2 regions of the Finegoldia sp. P2-F-LR genome follow, and region 1 is predicted to be linked to the other one. Evidence: a T-box and tRNA genes for the amino acid it is inferred to sense, from the RefSeq annotation. Region 1 holds a T-box; the other holds one or more tRNA genes.
The links. A T-box is a leader RNA that pairs with one kind of tRNA and senses whether it is charged. The one in region 1 lies ahead of leuS (leucine--tRNA ligase), so its partner is inferred to be a tRNA-Leu.

Region 2: it has a tRNA-Leu gene. The T-box ahead of leuS (leucine--tRNA ligase) is inferred to sense a tRNA for this amino acid. The anticodon was not compared.

Annotation. Positions count from the first base shown of each region.
Region 1 covers NZ_JBRFJF010000012.1:55,434-63,845, forward strand. Annotated here, with positions in the region: gene leuS (leucine--tRNA ligase) at 1-1,705, opposite strand, end outside; T-box leader at 1,743-1,924, opposite strand; gene asnS (asparagine--tRNA ligase) at 1,971-3,356, opposite strand; gene ACU68W_RS08140 (replication-associated recombination protein A) at 3,353-4,648, opposite strand; gene nrdR (transcriptional regulator NrdR) at 4,742-5,194, opposite strand; gene ftsZ (cell division protein FtsZ) at 5,194-6,276, opposite strand; gene ACU68W_RS08155 (cell division protein FtsQ/DivIB) at 6,609-7,331, opposite strand; gene murG (undecaprenyldiphospho-muramoylpentapeptide beta-N-acetylglucosaminyltransferase) at 7,318-8,412, opposite strand, start outside.
Region 2 covers NZ_JBRFJF010000004.1:4,055-12,466, reverse strand. Annotated here, with positions in the region: gene rsxE (electron transport complex subunit RsxE) at 1-98, opposite strand, end outside; gene ACU68W_RS03215 (FMN-binding protein) at 109-681, opposite strand; gene ACU68W_RS03210 (RnfABCDGE type electron transport complex subunit D) at 678-1,649, opposite strand; gene rsxC (electron transport complex subunit RsxC) at 1,653-2,981, opposite strand; tRNA gene ACU68W_RS03200 (tRNA-Leu) at 3,010-3,095, opposite strand; gene ACU68W_RS03195 (lytic transglycosylase domain-containing protein) at 3,124-3,765, opposite strand; gene coaE (dephospho-CoA kinase) at 3,762-4,370, opposite strand; gene polA (DNA polymerase I) at 4,357-6,984, opposite strand; gene rpiB (ribose 5-phosphate isomerase B) at 6,986-7,438, opposite strand; RNA gene ssrA (transfer-messenger RNA) at 7,545-7,906, shown strand; gene ACU68W_RS03170 (hypothetical protein) at 8,147-8,412, opposite strand, start outside.

The DNA.
Region 1 (8,412 bases):
TCCTCTTCATATATGGTTCTTTTGTAGGAACTACTCCAATATCATACAAGAATTTGTGCCAAAATCTTGAATACAATAAGTGAAGTGTAGTGTGTTCCATCCCACCGTTATACCAGTCAACTGGAACATAATAGTCTAAGTTTTCTTTACTTGCTATCGCTTCACCATTATGAGGATCAGTATATCTCAAATAATACCAAGAAGATCCTGCCCATTGTGGCATAGTATCAGTTTCTCTTACAGCATCTCTACCGCATTTTGGACATTTTGTGTGAACAAATTCATCTATATTTGATAGTGGTGATTCTCCATTATCTGTTGGTTCATAATTATCAACCTTAGGCAATACTAATGGTAAATCTTTTTCTTCCAAAGGAACCCATCCACAATGTTCACAATAAACCAATGGAATTGGTTCTCCCCAATATCTTTGTCTAGAAAAAACCCAATCTCTTAATTTATAGTTTGTCTTCTTGTGACCTATTTCTTTTTCTTCAATGTATTCATACATTTTTTGTTTTGCTTCGTTTACACTCAAGCCATTCAAAAATTCAGAATTAATAAGATTTCCTTCGTTTGTTTCGGTGAATGCAGAATTTTCTATGTCAGATCCTTCAATTACAGGAATCATTTCAATGTTAAATTTTTTAGCAAATTCATAGTCTCTGTCGTCGTGAGCAGGAACTGCCATAATAGCGCCTGTTCCATAAGTCATCAATACATAATCTGATACATAAACTGGAATTTCTTTATTAGTCAAAGGATTAATCGCTGTTAATCCATCAATTTTGTATCCTGTCTTTTCTTTGGATAAATCTGTTCTTTCCAATTCCGATTTCTTAGCTACTTCTTGTCTGTAGCTTCTAATTTCTTCGATATTTTTAATTTGATCACTATATTTTTCAATCAAAGGATGATCAACAGAAATAACCATGTAAGTTGCACCAAATATAGTATCTGCTCTTGTTGTAAAAACAGTAATTTTTTCGTCAACTTCTTTTAATGAGAATTTAATTTCTGCACCGTATGATCTTCCAATCCAGTTTATTTGTTGAGATTTTATTCTATCCAAATAATCAACATCTTTTAAATCATCTATAAGTCTATCAGCGTATTCAGTTATTTTAAGCATCCATTGATTCTTAACTTTTCTGATTACTTCTCCACCACATCTTTCGCAATGACCGTTTATTACTTCCTCATTTGCAAGTCCTGTCTTACATGAAGGACACCAGTTAATAGGCATTTCTTTTTTATATGCAAGTCCTTTTTTAAACATTTGGATGAAAATCCATTGAGTCCATTTATAGTAATCTGGGTCTGTTGTGTTTATTTCTCTGTCCCAATCAAAAGAAAAACCGATTGATTGCATCTGTCTTTTGAAGTTTTTGATGTTATTTTCTGTAACAATTTCAGGTCTTATCTTATTTTTAATAGCAAAATTTTCTGTAGGAAGTCCAAATGCATCCCAACCCATTGGATACAAAACATTATATCCTTGCATTCTTCTTTTTCTTGAAACGATATCCAATGCAGTGTATGGTCTTGGATGGCCTACGTGTAGTCCTTGTCCAGAAGGATAAGGAAACTCTACTAAAGCGTAGAATTTTTCTTTTGACTTATCATCAGAAGTCTTAAAGGTTTTGTTTTCTTCCCAATATTTTTGCCACTTTTTCTCAATTGAATTCGGATTATATCTATCCATTTTTACCTCCAAATAATAAAAAATTCGCCTCTTACAAAGAAGAGACGAAATAAAATTCCGCGGTACCACTCTTATTGGTTAATCCCACTCAAATCTTTAACGCAGATATACGAATATTCTATCAATAAACAAGTTCAATAATCTCAAATATTGTTTCGCACCAACCACCAATTCTCTGAAAATTTTTAATTATTTACTACTTTTATTCAAATATTATTATAAAAACTTACTATTATGATATCACATAACAGAATTAAATTCAATATTAGTATTCACAATGTCCAACAGTTCTAGGGAATGGAATGACATCTCTTATGTTAGACATTCCTGTCATATACATAACCATTCTTTCAAAACCTAAACCAAATCCACCGTGTTTAACTCCGCCGTATTTTCTTAAATCAAGATACCATTTGTATTCTTCTTTATTGAATCCTAATTCATTCATTTTCTTATCCAACAATTCGTATCTTTCTTCTCTTTGACTTCCACCAATTAATTCACCAATTCCTGGGACTAAAAGATCTGTTGCCGCAACTGTTTTGTTGTCGTCGTTAAGTCTCATGTAGAATGCCTTGATTTCTTTTGGATAATCAGTAACAAATACCGGCCCGTCAACAACTTTTTCACTCAAATATTTTTCGTGTTCTGTTTGTAAATCCATTCCCCATTCAACAGGATATTCAAATTTTTCTCCTGATTTTTGTAAAATTTCAACAGCTTCAGTATAAGTTAATTTTTTGAATGATTTATTGGCAACTTTTGTTAATCTTTCAATTAAGTTCTTGTCTACAAAACTGTTGAAGAATTTAATTTCTTCTTCACAATTTTCCATAACATCTTTTATGATATATCTAACCATATCTTCAGCCAAATTGCATACATCATCCAAATCAGCAAAACATATTTCAGGTTCCATCATCCAGAATTCTGCAGCATGTCTAGGAGTATTAGAGTGTTCACTTCTGAAAGTTGGTCCAAATGTATACACATTTCTAAATGCTAATGCGTAAGCTTCTGCTTGTAATTGACCGCTTACAGTTAAGTTAGTAGATTTTGAGAAGAAATCTTGTGAAAAATCAACATTTCCATCGTCATCTTTTGGAATATTATCTAAATCTAATGTTGTAACTCTGAACATTTCTCCAGCGCCTTCAGCATCACTACCTGTTATTATTGGAGTATGAACATATACAAATCCTCTTTCATTAAAGAATTTATGAATAGCAAATGCCAATCTACTTCTAACTCTAAATACAGCATTAAATGTATTTGTTCTTGGTCTTAAATGTAATATTGTTCTCAAAAATTCAAAAGTATGTCTCTTCTTTTGAAGTGGATAATCATCTGTAGATTCCCCTTCAACTATAATTTTTTCTGCTTGAATTTCAAAAGGTTGTTTAGAATTTGGAGTCAAAACTAATTTACCTACGACAATAATTGCTGAGCTTAATTTTAACTTTTCACACTTTTCAAAATCTTCATTATCTTTTCCTACTACTATTTGAACTGGATTGAAGAAAGTTCCGTCGTTTAGTTCAATAAATCCAACATTCTTACTAAATCTTGAGTTTTTAATCCAACCTCCAACTTCAACTTCTTTGTTAGAATATTTTTCGTAATCTTTAATTAAATCTCTAATTAATATCATTTTTTACTCCTCGTTTTTTTATATATTTTGCTTTCATATCCAATATCTTTTGGATCGTAATATTTTTGATTTTTTAATTCGTCAGGTAAATATTGTTGATACGAATCGTCACTATGCGGATATTTGTATCCTAGACCTCTATCCAACGATTTTGCCCCATCATAATGATCGTCTTTTAAATGACTAGGAACATCGTAAATCTTGTTTTGGCGAATATCTTCCAAAGCCTTGTCAATTGCGACATAAGACGTATTAGATTTTTCGCTTGATGCAAGATAAATTACACCATTCGATAAATTTATCCTACATTCTGGTAACCCTATTAAATTAACTGCATTGAACACATTAATAGCTACAGTCAAAGCTTCTGGATTTGCTAGTCCAATATCTTCTGATGCAAAAATCACCATTCTTCTAGCAATAAATTTAGGATCTTCTCCACTTTCAATCATTCTTGCTAAGTAATACAAAGCTGCATCAATATCAGAACCTCTCATAGATTTAATAAATGCCGATATAACATTATAGTGATCTTCTTCTTTGTCATATTTCAGCACAGGTTTAAATACCGAATTTTTTATCGCATCTTCATCTATAATTAAGCAACCATTAACTTGATCTGTGCTCTCGATTGCAATCTCTAGAGCATTCAATGCACTTCTCGCATCCCCATTTGCAGAATTTACGAGAACATCAATTGCTTTTTCATATATTTGAATATTCATTTCTCTTAGCTTTTTATCTTCTGTAAGTGCGTTTTCTATGATGTTTCTAATATCTGTATCAGTCAACGGTTTCAATTCGATAATTTGACATCTCGATAAAAGAGCTTTGTTCACTTCGAAAAACGGATTTTCTGTTGTGGCACCTATCAAAGTGATTGTTCCATCTTCAACATATCCTAACAGTGCGTCTTGTTGTGATTTGTTAAATCTATGAATTTCATCAATAAACAAAACAGTTTTTTTGTTATACATGCTCAAATTAGTCTTAGCAATTGAAATAACTTCTCTAATATCTTTAACGCCACTTGAAATCGCAGATAATCTTTCGAATAAAGAATTAGTTTGATTCGAAATTATTTCTGCCAAGGTTGTTTTTCCAGTTCCAGGTGGTCCGTAAAAAATCATAGAGGGAATTTTATCAGCCTTTATCAATCTATTCAAAAGCTTTCCTTCGCCAACCACGTGAGATTGTCCAAAATATTTATCCAAACTTTTAGGTCTGAGTCTATTTGCTAACGGTGAACTATTTTCTTTTTGTAATTGTAAATTATATTCAAATAAATCCAAAATATTTCCCCTTTAACATTTATTTTATTTATATCTTACCATAAAAATTAAATATCGTTAAATAAAAATTAAAGGTCGGATATTTACCCGACCTTATTCATTATCTAATTTTGATATTTCCTCGTTAAAGGATTTAACATCTGTAAATTCTCTATACACAGACGCAAAACGAATATATGCAACCTTGTCAATTTTCTTAAGCTTTTTCATTATTAATTCACCTATTTCAGATGAATCTACCTCCCTTTTATTGCTATGTGTTAATTCAACTTCTATCTCTTTAGTAGCCTCAAGCAACACTGAATCTGGAACAGGTCTTTTTTCACAAGACTTTTTCATTCCACGATACACTTTATCTCTATCAAAAGCTTCTCTGTTTTTATCTTTTTTTACCACTGTAAGATTATTAAAGTCATATCTTTCATAAGTAGTAAATCTTTTGTGGCAAGAAATACATTCTCTCCTTCGTCTAACAATTTTGTCGTCTTCAGATGCTCTAGTATCTACAACTTTTGTATCAGATGCATTACAGAACGGACATTTCATTAGAATCCTCTTCTCTTCAAGAATGAAGGTATTTCTATATCGTCGTGATCTTTTTCAGAAGTTTCTTCTGATTTTTGAGAAACTGGATCAGACTTTTTATTTGATTTTAATTTGTTAGCCATTGGGTTATCAGAATCAAATCCTGTTGCAATTACAGTAATTTTGATATCGTCACCTAAAGACTCATCAATACCAGCACCAAATATAATATTAGCGTCTGGATCTACTTCTTCTCTGATTAATTCCGCAGCTTCATTAACTTCGAATAATCCTAATTCTTTTCCTGTAACATTAATCAAAACAGCTTTTGCTCCTCCAATTGATGTTTCTAATAATGGAGATTTAACTGCAAGTTTTGCAGCTTCCATAGCTCTGTTGTCTCCATTCGCTTTACCAATACCCATGTGAGCAATTCCTTGGTTTAGCATAATTGATCTAACATCGGCAAAGTCTAAGTTAATTAAGTTAGGTACAGCGATTAAATCAGAGATACCTTGAATACCATCCATAAGAACTTCGTCAGCCATCATGAAAGCTTCAGACATTGTAGTTCTCTTGTCTGAAATTTGTAACAATTTATCGTTAGGAATAATTACCAAAGTATCAACTTTTCCCTTCAAAGCTTCAATACCTTGTTCAGCTTGCATTTGTCTTTTTCTTCCTTCGAATGTAAATGGTTTTGTTACAACACCAACTGTAAGTATTCCTTTTTCTTTTGCGATTTGTGCAACTATTGGTGCAGCACCAGTACCAGTTCCACCACCCATACCAGCAGTTACAAATACCATGTCTGTTTTGTCAAGTGCTTCTTCGATTTCGTTTCTACTTTCTTCAGCAGCTTTCATACCAACTGCAGGATTAGCTCCGGCTCCCAAACCCTTTGTAATCTTGCTTCCAATTTGCAATTTAGTATTAATATCTAAATTATTTAAAATTTGTTTGTCAGTATTAACTGCAACAAATTCTACACCTTGCAAACCTTCTTCTTTCATTCTCTTTACGGCGTTATTTCCGCCGCCACCAACACCAATTACTTTGATTTTGGCTAAATCATTATCTTCTAGTTCCATATCAAAAGTCATAACATCCTCCTAATTTGTAATTAAAATTCCTTTTAATCTCTTTAACTTAATTATACTACAAGTTCAACAATATTTTTAATGACATTTAGCGTTTTTTCGCTTCTCATTTGTTTTGTACTTGTAGTATAATCTTTATTATATTTAATTAATTTCAGCTACATTTAGCTATTTTGTTTTGTATCTTTAACATTTTTGAAGTTTATTACTTTTTCTTTGAGTTTGATGCAATTTTTAAATCATAAAACTAATAATACACCAATGTATTATAAATACACCATATTTTTTATGCATCTTATAAAATCTTTTTTACAAGGCAAACTCCAAAACTGTAATTACTCAGTTTGTTCTGGATTTTCTTTTATCAAAAATGGTTTTTGAGGATCTTTAGTATCTAGCATTTTTGTGTTTATACTTTTAGTACTAATTTCTTTTAAAATCTTCGAAATATTATTTGATTTCTTCTCTGAGTCATTTAAATCTCCAAAAAACACTTTTATTTCGTTTTTTGTAACCATGGTTACATCGTTTGAATTTACGACGTTAATTTCAGTTAATTGTTCTAAAATTTTGTGTGAATAAAGATTATACAAAAACTCATAAAATTTTTCGTCTGATTTTAAATTACTAATTTTTAACAGATTTTCATTTGCTCCAACAATTTTAACAATTTTTGAATAGTCTATTCTATCCTTGTTCTTTACAATTTTAAAATCTGAATCTACGAAAATTTTATCTTTTCCAACTTCAAAATAACAAATATCATTTGCCTCTTCCACTGTTATTTCAATAGTATTTGGATAAATCTTCTTGATATTTGCATTTCTAATATAAATATCTTTATTAATCTTTTCCTGTAATTTTTTCTTATTAAATCTAAAAATATTTTCGCCTAATGAGTAATTAGCATAATCTTTTATTTCAGATATTTTTACTATTTTATTGTTTTTAACTGTGATTTTTTTTATTGAAAAATAGTCAAGTGTAGCACATAAATACGCTATGAGTCCAATCAATAGCGATATTGCTACAATAATTACTACTCTATGCTTTCTCATCTTGTTCTACCAATCTGTAAAGTTCATCTACAATATCTTTACAAGCAGTTGGATAAGACATTTTCTTCGAGTTTTCTGAAAGTTCTTGTAACAATTTATCATCACTTAGTATTTCATTTATTTGGTCAAATAGGGTATTAGCATTCACGTCTTTTTCCAATATAACCTTACTTGCTCCTATTTTTTCAAATGCTCTTGCGTTGTATTCTTGATGATTTTCTGTTGTATATGCTTTTGGAACAAGTATTGACGCTTTCCCCAAGAAGGATAGTTCAGCTAGCGTTATAGCCCCACTACTTGTAACAATCAAATCAGACACAGAATAAGCTTTATCTATGTCATCTATATATGGATAGATGTGTAAATTTCTAATGTCATTTCCTGATTTTTGTATAAACTCATCGTAATTTAATTTACCTGTAGCTAAAATTACCTCAAATACATCTTGATTAGATATTTTATCAACCATATCAAGTGTTGCTTTGTTTAATATTTCAGAACCATTTGATCCGCCAAATATGAATACAACTTTTTTGTTTTCAGATATTTTGTATTGTTCAAGTGCTGCATCTTTATTTTTTCCAATATCAGTAAATCTGTTCCTAATTGGATTACCAGTTACAACGGCTTTTTCTTGATTTTTGAAGTATTTAATGGATTCTTCAAATGTGACAAAATATCTATCAACATATCTTGATAATATCCTATTAGTAACTCCCGGAAAACTATTTTGTTCGTGAAAGGCTACCTTTGCTTTAGTTTTAGTGGCTTTGTATAATATAGGTCCACTCACATATCCACCAGTTCCAATAACAAGATCTGGCTTGAATTCTTTAAGAATTTTATTTGCTTCTTTTAATCCTTTGAATAATTCTTTCAAAGCTTTAAAAGAATTCGCATTTATTTTTCTAGGAATTCCTCTAACATGTATAGTTTTAAAATCTATTCCCAGCTTTGGAACAATACTACTTTCCAATCCTTTTTCGGTTCCTACATAAAGTATTTTATTATTTTCATCTCTTTTTTTTAATTCTTCAATTAATGAAATGGCTGGATATATATGTCCACCAGTTCCGCCGCC
Region 2 (8,412 bases), on a different contig from region 1:
ACACCCAGTACAGAACACAAACCTACCAATTGGATTAAAACTGGGTTGTTCTTAAGAATGCTGCTTTTGAAAACTTTAGCCGCTTTACCTTTTTCCATAATTTCCCTCCTATTTTAATCCCGCATTAGCTTTTTGAGATACGTTCAATGCGTTTTTGGCTGCTGTAGTGGAATAAGTCGCACCACTTAGAGCTTGAATTTCGTTGTCAGCTTCAGGTTTTTTCACAGCTGATATTTCTTTTTCCATAGATTTCCCAATAACTGAATCTACGAATTCTGGATCTCCAATTCTACTTCCAATTCCTGGAGTTTCTTGTGATTCAAGAATTGAATATCCAACGATTTTGTTCTCATTGTCTACACCAACTACGAAAACAACATTTCCTGAATATCCACCAGCTCCAATTGCTTTGTATACATGACCTACAGGTTTTCCACCTTTGATAGCTTCTTGTACGTCATCTAAATTTTCGTCTTTTGCTTTCAAATCTTTAATTTTTGCTTCATCAAGTGGTTTAAAAGATTCCGCTTCAGGAAAAGCTACTTTCAAAGATTTTTTATAATTTTCTAATCTCTTAGCTTCGATAATCGGTTCTGTAACTTGGTTTGCAAATGCAAGCACTAACGCACTTATTGCTGTTATTACGAACAATCTAATAGCTAAATTTATTGAACTTCTCATATTCCTTGTTTACCTCCTCTACCAATTGGTGTTGGAACTGTATATTGATCGATAAATGGTACAGCACAGTTCATGAAGATTATCGCATAAGATACACCTTCTGGAAGGTTACCAAATTGTCTTATGATCGCTGTAAAGAAACCACAACCAATTGCAAATATAATTTGTCCTTTTGGAGTAACTGGACTAGTTGAATAATCTGTAGCCATGTAGAATGCACCCAAGATTAAACCACCAATAAATATGTTCATGCAAGCATCTTGAATTCCCACGCCGCAAACAAGTAATGTAACAAATGTTGTTGCGATGTAAACTAATGGAATTCTAAGATTGATTACTCTTCTGTATAATAGATAAGCTACACCGATAAGTAATGCTATTGCACTTACTTCCCCGATTGTACCACCCATGTGTCCTATGATGGCATTCATAAAACCAACTGGTTGACCACCTGATAAAACTGTCGCATAACTTTCAGCGTCCACTGCTTTTTGTGTTAGTGGAGCAGTGTAGTTACTCATTGCTTGTGCCCAACTTGCCATCAAGAAAGCACGTCCTGCTAATGCAGGGTTCATGAAGTTTGAACCAATTCCTCCAAATAATTGTTTTACAATTATGATTGAAAATACCGATCCTATGATGATCATTGGAATTGGCAAAGTAACTGGAACGTTGTAAGCTAAAAGCATACCTGTTACAACAGCTGATAAATCGCTAATTGTAGAAGGTTGTTTCATTATTTTTTGATAACAATATTCTGATAATACACAAGCTATAACTGCTGATAATACCAAAACTAAACTTCTCATTCCGAATTCGTAAACACTCACTATCAAAGCAGGAATTAAAGCGATGATAACATCAAGCATAATTCTTTGAATAGATACTGCACTTCTTTGATGAGGAGCAGCTTCTACGATTAAATGAGATAAGTCGTATTCTTTTTGTATAATTTCTTTATTTTCCATAGACTATCCCCTTTTCCTTTGTTGTGCTTTTAATTGAGTCTTTGCGTGTACAATTGCTTCAACTAATGGTCTGTTTGATGGACAAATATAGCTGCAAGTACCACATTCGATACAATCATTCAAATGCATTTTTTCTGCTCCTTCAAAATCACCATTCAATGATTTTAATTGTAAGAACAATGGTAATAAGCCGATAGGACATACATCCACGCACTTAGCACATTTAATACAAGGTTCTGGAGAAGCAAGAGTTGCATCTTTTTCGTTCATGCAAATAATTCCACCTGTTGTTTTAACAGTTGGAGCTTCCAAATTGTATTGGCAAGCACCCATCATAGGTCCACCAACTACAATCTTATATGGTGTTTCTTTGAATCCGTCGCAATAATCTACTAAATCTTTGAATTTAGTACCTACTGGAACGTATATATTTTTAGGTTCTTTGATAGCTGAACCTGTCATTGTCACAATTCTATGAGTCAAAGGAATACTATGAACTACAGCATCGTAAATCGCCATAGCACTTGAAATATTCAAACCTTGAACTCCTCTTTCGTTTGATCTTTGAGCTTTCGAAATCTTCTTACCAGTAATTGCATTGATAAGTCTTCTTTCGTCCCCTTGTGGGTATTTTGTTTTAACAGAGCAAATCGAAATATTTTTCTCATCCTTAGCGGCATTTTTCAAAATTCCGATAGCTTTTTGTTTGTTATCCTCAACCCCTATGTATCCTTTGTCGCAATCCATCAATTTCATGATAATTTTCAATCCACCGATAGCTTTTTGAGGATATAATTCCATGTTAAGTTGGTCACTAGTTAAATAAGGTTCACATTCTGCCCCGTTTAAGATAACTTGCTCGATTTTTACATCGGGTTTTTTATTCATCTTAAGATGTGTAGGGAATCCTGCTCCACCCAAACCTACTATACCAGCTTCTTTTATTCTCTCTAGGATAACTTCTTTTGATAATTGTGTAAAATCATCATTTGTTTCAGTGTATCCTAACTCGTTTAAACCGTCTGATTCGATTACTACGACTTCACCCTTTTGACCATTTGACAATACCATTTGCTCAATTTTCATAACCTTTCCACTAACTGAACTGTGAACAGGCGCTGAAATAGTCGCTTTAGATTCACCAATTTTTTGGCCCACTTTAACCTCGTCGCCTACTTTTACTATAGGTGTACAAGGCGCACCAATGTGTTGATGCAATGGGATGTAAACCATTTTAGGTTCAAAATTTGTATCTAAAGGACAATTTTGAGTGTAGGATTTATGGTCATCCATGTGAAATCCGCCTTTAAAAGTCAGATTTTCTAAACTCATTTTTTCACCCCTTTAATAAAATAAAAAATGGTGCAGAGAAAGAGACTTGAACTCTTACGGGATTACTCCCACTGCCCCCTCAAGACAGCGTGTCTACCATTCCACCACCCCTGCGTGATAAAGACCTTTATAAAAAGGCCTTTTAATATTTATTAATAATATTTTTGATTAATTTAATGTAGTTTTTCGCCCAAACCTTGAAACTTTTGTGCATATTTTCTTCTAGCTTAGTATCTTCGTAGAAAATTTTGTAAATATTGTATTGGTTTTCAACCTTTACAACGTAATATTTCGTCTCAGAAGATGGAATATCGTCTAAAGTTTGACCATCTTTTGAAAAAGATTCGTTCGACAACCATTCTTTTACATTTCCTATCCCACCATTGTAAGCTGCAATCGCCAAATCGTGGTTTTTGAAATGATGCAACAAGTACGATAAATATGCAGTACCCATTTCGATGTTTTTGTCAGGTTTTTTCAAATCATCCACTGTAAAGTAAGTATTTCTCATATTGTTAATACTTTCAGCAGTGTCTGGCATCAATTGCATAAGCCCCAAAGCTCCAGCCTTTGATTTTACACTTGGATCAAAGTTAGATTCAACTTTAATGACACTCATAACCAAAAGTGGATCAACGTTGTATTCTTTTGAGTATGTATTAACTAAATCGACATATTTAACTGGCCTTGTCACTGTAGAGTAAGCGCTCACGCCAAATCCAACTAAAAACACAATCACAATAATAGAAATAATCGTGATTAAAAATCTTTTAATAAATTTCATAATTTTTTCCTATCTATTAGTTCGTCAACTTTGAGTATTAAATCTGATTCAGACGTGTTGTTTACAATAACTTCGTCAAATTCATTAATTCTTTTCTCATAATCTAGCTGAGAATTAATTCTTGTAACCGCAGTATCGTAATCAAAGTTGTTTCTATCGATTATTCTTTGAATTCTAATGTCCCTATCAGCTACAACTACCCAATCTTCATCGACGTTGATATATTTGTCAACCAAATTTTTGCTTTCCAAATACATAGAAATTTCTAGAAAAATCAAATCAGACTTTTCCTTCTTAATTCTTTTTACTACTCTTAATATTATATCAGTATGTGTCAATTCTTCAAGCTTTTTTAATAATGTTTTTGAATTAAATACAAGTTTGGAAAGTTTTTTTCTATCTATGTCAGAATTTTCATCTAAAATTCCTTTTCCAAACTCATCAATAAGCTTGTAATAAAGATCTGTACCTTGCTCATAGATTTGGTGAGTAATCTCATCCAAATCTATTACAACAAAGCCTTTTTCTCTAATTCTTCTGCACACCGTACTTTTCCCGCTTGCGATATTTCCACAAACTACGATGATTTTTTTATTTTGCATCATACCAATTATCTGCACTGTTTACATCAATCTTCATATCGACTTTCAAATCAACAGCATGTGTCATGACATCTTTCATTATTTCAAGAACTTTTTCTCGTTCGTCTTTTGGACAATCAACAATAAGCTCATCGTGAACCTGCAAAATCAATTTTGCTTTAAGTTTTTCTTCGTTCAATCTATTGTAGAATTTGACCATTGCAACTTTGATGATATCCGCTGCTGATCCTTGGATTGGCGTGTTAAGTGCCACACGTTCCCCAAAACTTCTAACATTGTAGTTTTTGGATTTCAATTCTGGAATGTATCTTCTTCTGTTCATAATAGTTTCAACGTAGCCTTTTTCCTTGCCAATTGCAACTATATCTTCCATGTATTGTTTGATACCTTTGTAAGTGTCCAAATAATTTTCGATGTATTCTTTGGCTTCTTTTCTAGTTATGTGCAAATCTTTACTCAAAGAATAATCTCCAATTCCGTAAACAATACCGAAGTTTACAGCCTTTGCGTTGGATCTTTGAAGTGATGTTACCTTATCAAAATCAACCTTGAACACTTCGCTGGCAGTTTTTCTGTGAATGTCTGCACCATGCTTGAATGCATCAATCATAACCTCATCATTTGCCAAATCAGCCAACACTCTAAGCTCAATTTGTGAATAATCCGCATCCAACAGCATATTTCCTTCGCTTGGAACAAATGCTTTTCTAATTAATCTTCCTTCTTCAGTTCTTATAGGAATATTTTGCAAGTTAGGATTAGTAGAGCTAATTCTTCCAGTTTGTGCGATAGTTTGTTGGAAAGTCGTGTGGATTTTGCCGTCTTCCTTGATTAAATCCACCATTCCATCGATATATGTTGTTTTAAGTTTCGTAATTGTTCGATATCTTAAAATGTAGTCGATGATTTCGTGTCTTCCACTTAAAGCTTCCAAAACTTCTTGGTCTGTCGATGGGCCTGTCTTGTTCTTTTTTATCACAGGAAGCTCTAAATCTTCAAACAACACTTCTGCCAATTGCTTTGATGAGTTGATGTTGATTTTCTTTCCGATAAGTTCTTCAACGCTGTCTTCAATTGATTTTATCTCGTCTTCGAAAAGTTCTCCCATCTCAACCAAAGTTTCTTTTTTGACACAAACTCCTGTAAATTCCATGTCGCACAACACTTTTATCAAAGGAATTTCAACATCTCTGTACAGATGCATCATATCTTCTTCTTCTATTTCCGAAATCTTTTCGTATAATTTGTTCGTGAACATCATGTATTTCACAACGTAATTGTCGATTTCTTTCTCGTCAGATTCCAAAATAGTCTTCTTGGATTTGCCTTTTCCTGTAATATCTTCAAGCGGCTTGAAATCATATCCGATAACTTTAGGGTCAGATCTTTCCATGCTATAACTTGTCTTGGATGGATCGAGCAAGTATTCTATTATAACGACATCATCATAATTGTACGAAATGTCAATACCATATCGCATCAAATGATAAATACATGGTTTTATATCAAATGAAAGCTTGTTGATATCTTTCGATTCGAATTCTTCCTTGAATAATTCTACAAGATCTACGTTTCTTGTAATGTACACCTTGTCAGTGTAAATAGCAAAAATCACAGGCTCATTGTCCACATAATAATCATCATTGAACAATGCAAAAGTAAACTTTTTGTTCTCTTTAATATAAGCTTTAATTTCATCTACTTTTCCATCTAAGTTTTCATATTCGAACTTTTCATTGGATTCTTCGTTTGGAAGTTTTTTGATAAAACTGTTGAATTCAAGTTTAGTAAGGACTTCAATCAGATGATCATTGTCAGCTTCTTTTATAGTACAATCCTCGATTCCAAATCCCATTAAATCTTCAGGAACATCTGTATTAATCGTTCCAAGTTCTCTACTCAAATATGCAATGTCTTCTCCATCAATGACTTTTTGCTTAGTTTTCTTGCCGGAAATTTCATCGACATGCTCGTACAATCCTTCAATACTTCCATATTTTTGAATGTATTTAAGCGCAGTCTTTTCTCCAACTCCATCAATTCCTGGAATATTGTCCGATTTATCTCCCATCAAACCTTTCAAATCAATCATTTGTTTAGGCGTAATTCCGTATTCTTCTTTCAAAGCATCTACATCGTAGATTTTTGTTTCGGTGATTCCTCTTTTTGTAAGGACAACTTTTGTGTTGTCGTCAATAAGTTGCAAATAATCCTTGTCACCAGTCAACAAATACACATCGTAATCTTTTGATGAAGCTTGTTTTGCCAATGTTCCTGCGATGTCGTCTGCTTCATATCCTTTCAAATCAATGTATGAAACCCCCATCGCTTTCAACAATTCTTTTAACATATCGAATTGGCCGATTAATTCTTCTGGAGTTTCTTGACGATTTCCCTTGTATTCAGAATATTTTTCGTGTCTGAAAGTTGGTTCTTTTCTATCAAAACACACAACTACAAGATCTGGATTGATTTTTCCCATAACAGAATAATACATATTCATAAATCCAAACACACCATTAGTGTGAATTCCATCTTTTGTTGTCAAATCTCTGATAGCATAAAAACCTCTGAATAAAAGAGATGAACCGTCAATAATTAAAGCTTTTTTTGACATTTTATAATCCCTTGTTTTCTTTTTCGAAAGCCATTATCTTGTCAACTCTTCTTTGGTGACGACCAGCTTCGAATTCATTTTCCAAGAAAGTTTTGATGATAAGTTTAGCAACCTCATCTCCAATTACACGCGCTCCGATACAAAGCACATTTGCATTATTGTGGTTTCTGCTCATTTTCGCACTGTACACATCAGACACACAAGCCGCTCTTATTCCTTCGAATTTGTTCGCAGCCAAGCTCATGCCAATACCTGTTCCACAAATCAAAATTCCCAAATCAGAATTTCCTTTTTGGATTTCTTCGCAAACTTTCTTTGCATAATCTGGATAATCTACTGAATCTGCTGAATTTGTTCCCAAATCCACAACTTCATTTCCCAAACTTTTTATATATTCAACCATTGAATCTTTTAATTCAAATCCACCGTGATCGGCTGCTATTGCTATTTTCATAAAAACCTCCAAATATATTATTACCTACATTTTATAATATGTTCATATATTTATCAATTATTTGAAGAATTACACATTTTGTGGTAAAATATAGTTGTAAAAATATGGGGATGTCTTGGTTTCGACAGGGATATTGAAGTTTGAATAGCGAGTCGTTTTCGTCTACAAACGTTAAAAAGGGACAACTAAATATAAACGCTGAAGATAATAACTTCGCATTAGCTGCCTAATAACGGCGGCCGATTCAAAAACTAGAAAATCGTCCTGCGTTTTCTTTTTGAATCTCAACTAATGAGCAGGAACATCTCGTATATTTTCCTCTGGTATATGAGATTATTTAAGAGGATATATCGATCATAGTTTTGTCAGTTAAATTTTGATCGACGAATAAAAATTAATTGACTGCACTCGGAGAAGTTCTTAGGGATATATTTTTGGACAGGAGTTCGATTCTCCTCATCTCCACCATATAATTTTAAATTAGCTCATTACAACTCAAAACGTTGATAAATGGGCTTTTTTGTTTTTAAACATCAGTATTTTTGCCTAAATATCTCAAGTTTTTTCAAAATTTTTCGGTAAAACTTTCGGTAAGAATTTTTCTGCACTGATTTTATACAGTTTGTTGCATATTCAAGTCTGATTTTGAATATAAAAAAAAGAGAGTCGCTAAACTCTCTATTTCTAAAATTTAATACCAAAATTTTATTATTTCAATTCATTAATAATTACCGTTGAATTATCTCCCGCAAAAACGTTGTGTTTTAAATTAGTTTGCGTGTCGATGTATTCAATGCATTTGTCATCGTAAGTAAAATCGAATTTGCCTTCTTTTTTGAAAATTTCTTTTCCTTCTGCATTGTAGATTATGATTTCTCGTTTTATTCCACCGCTGTACTCACTTTTTACATTTTTCTTAAATCTTTGGAATCCTGCTGATTTAAAAACTAATGCGCTGCATGATGCCAAGAAAA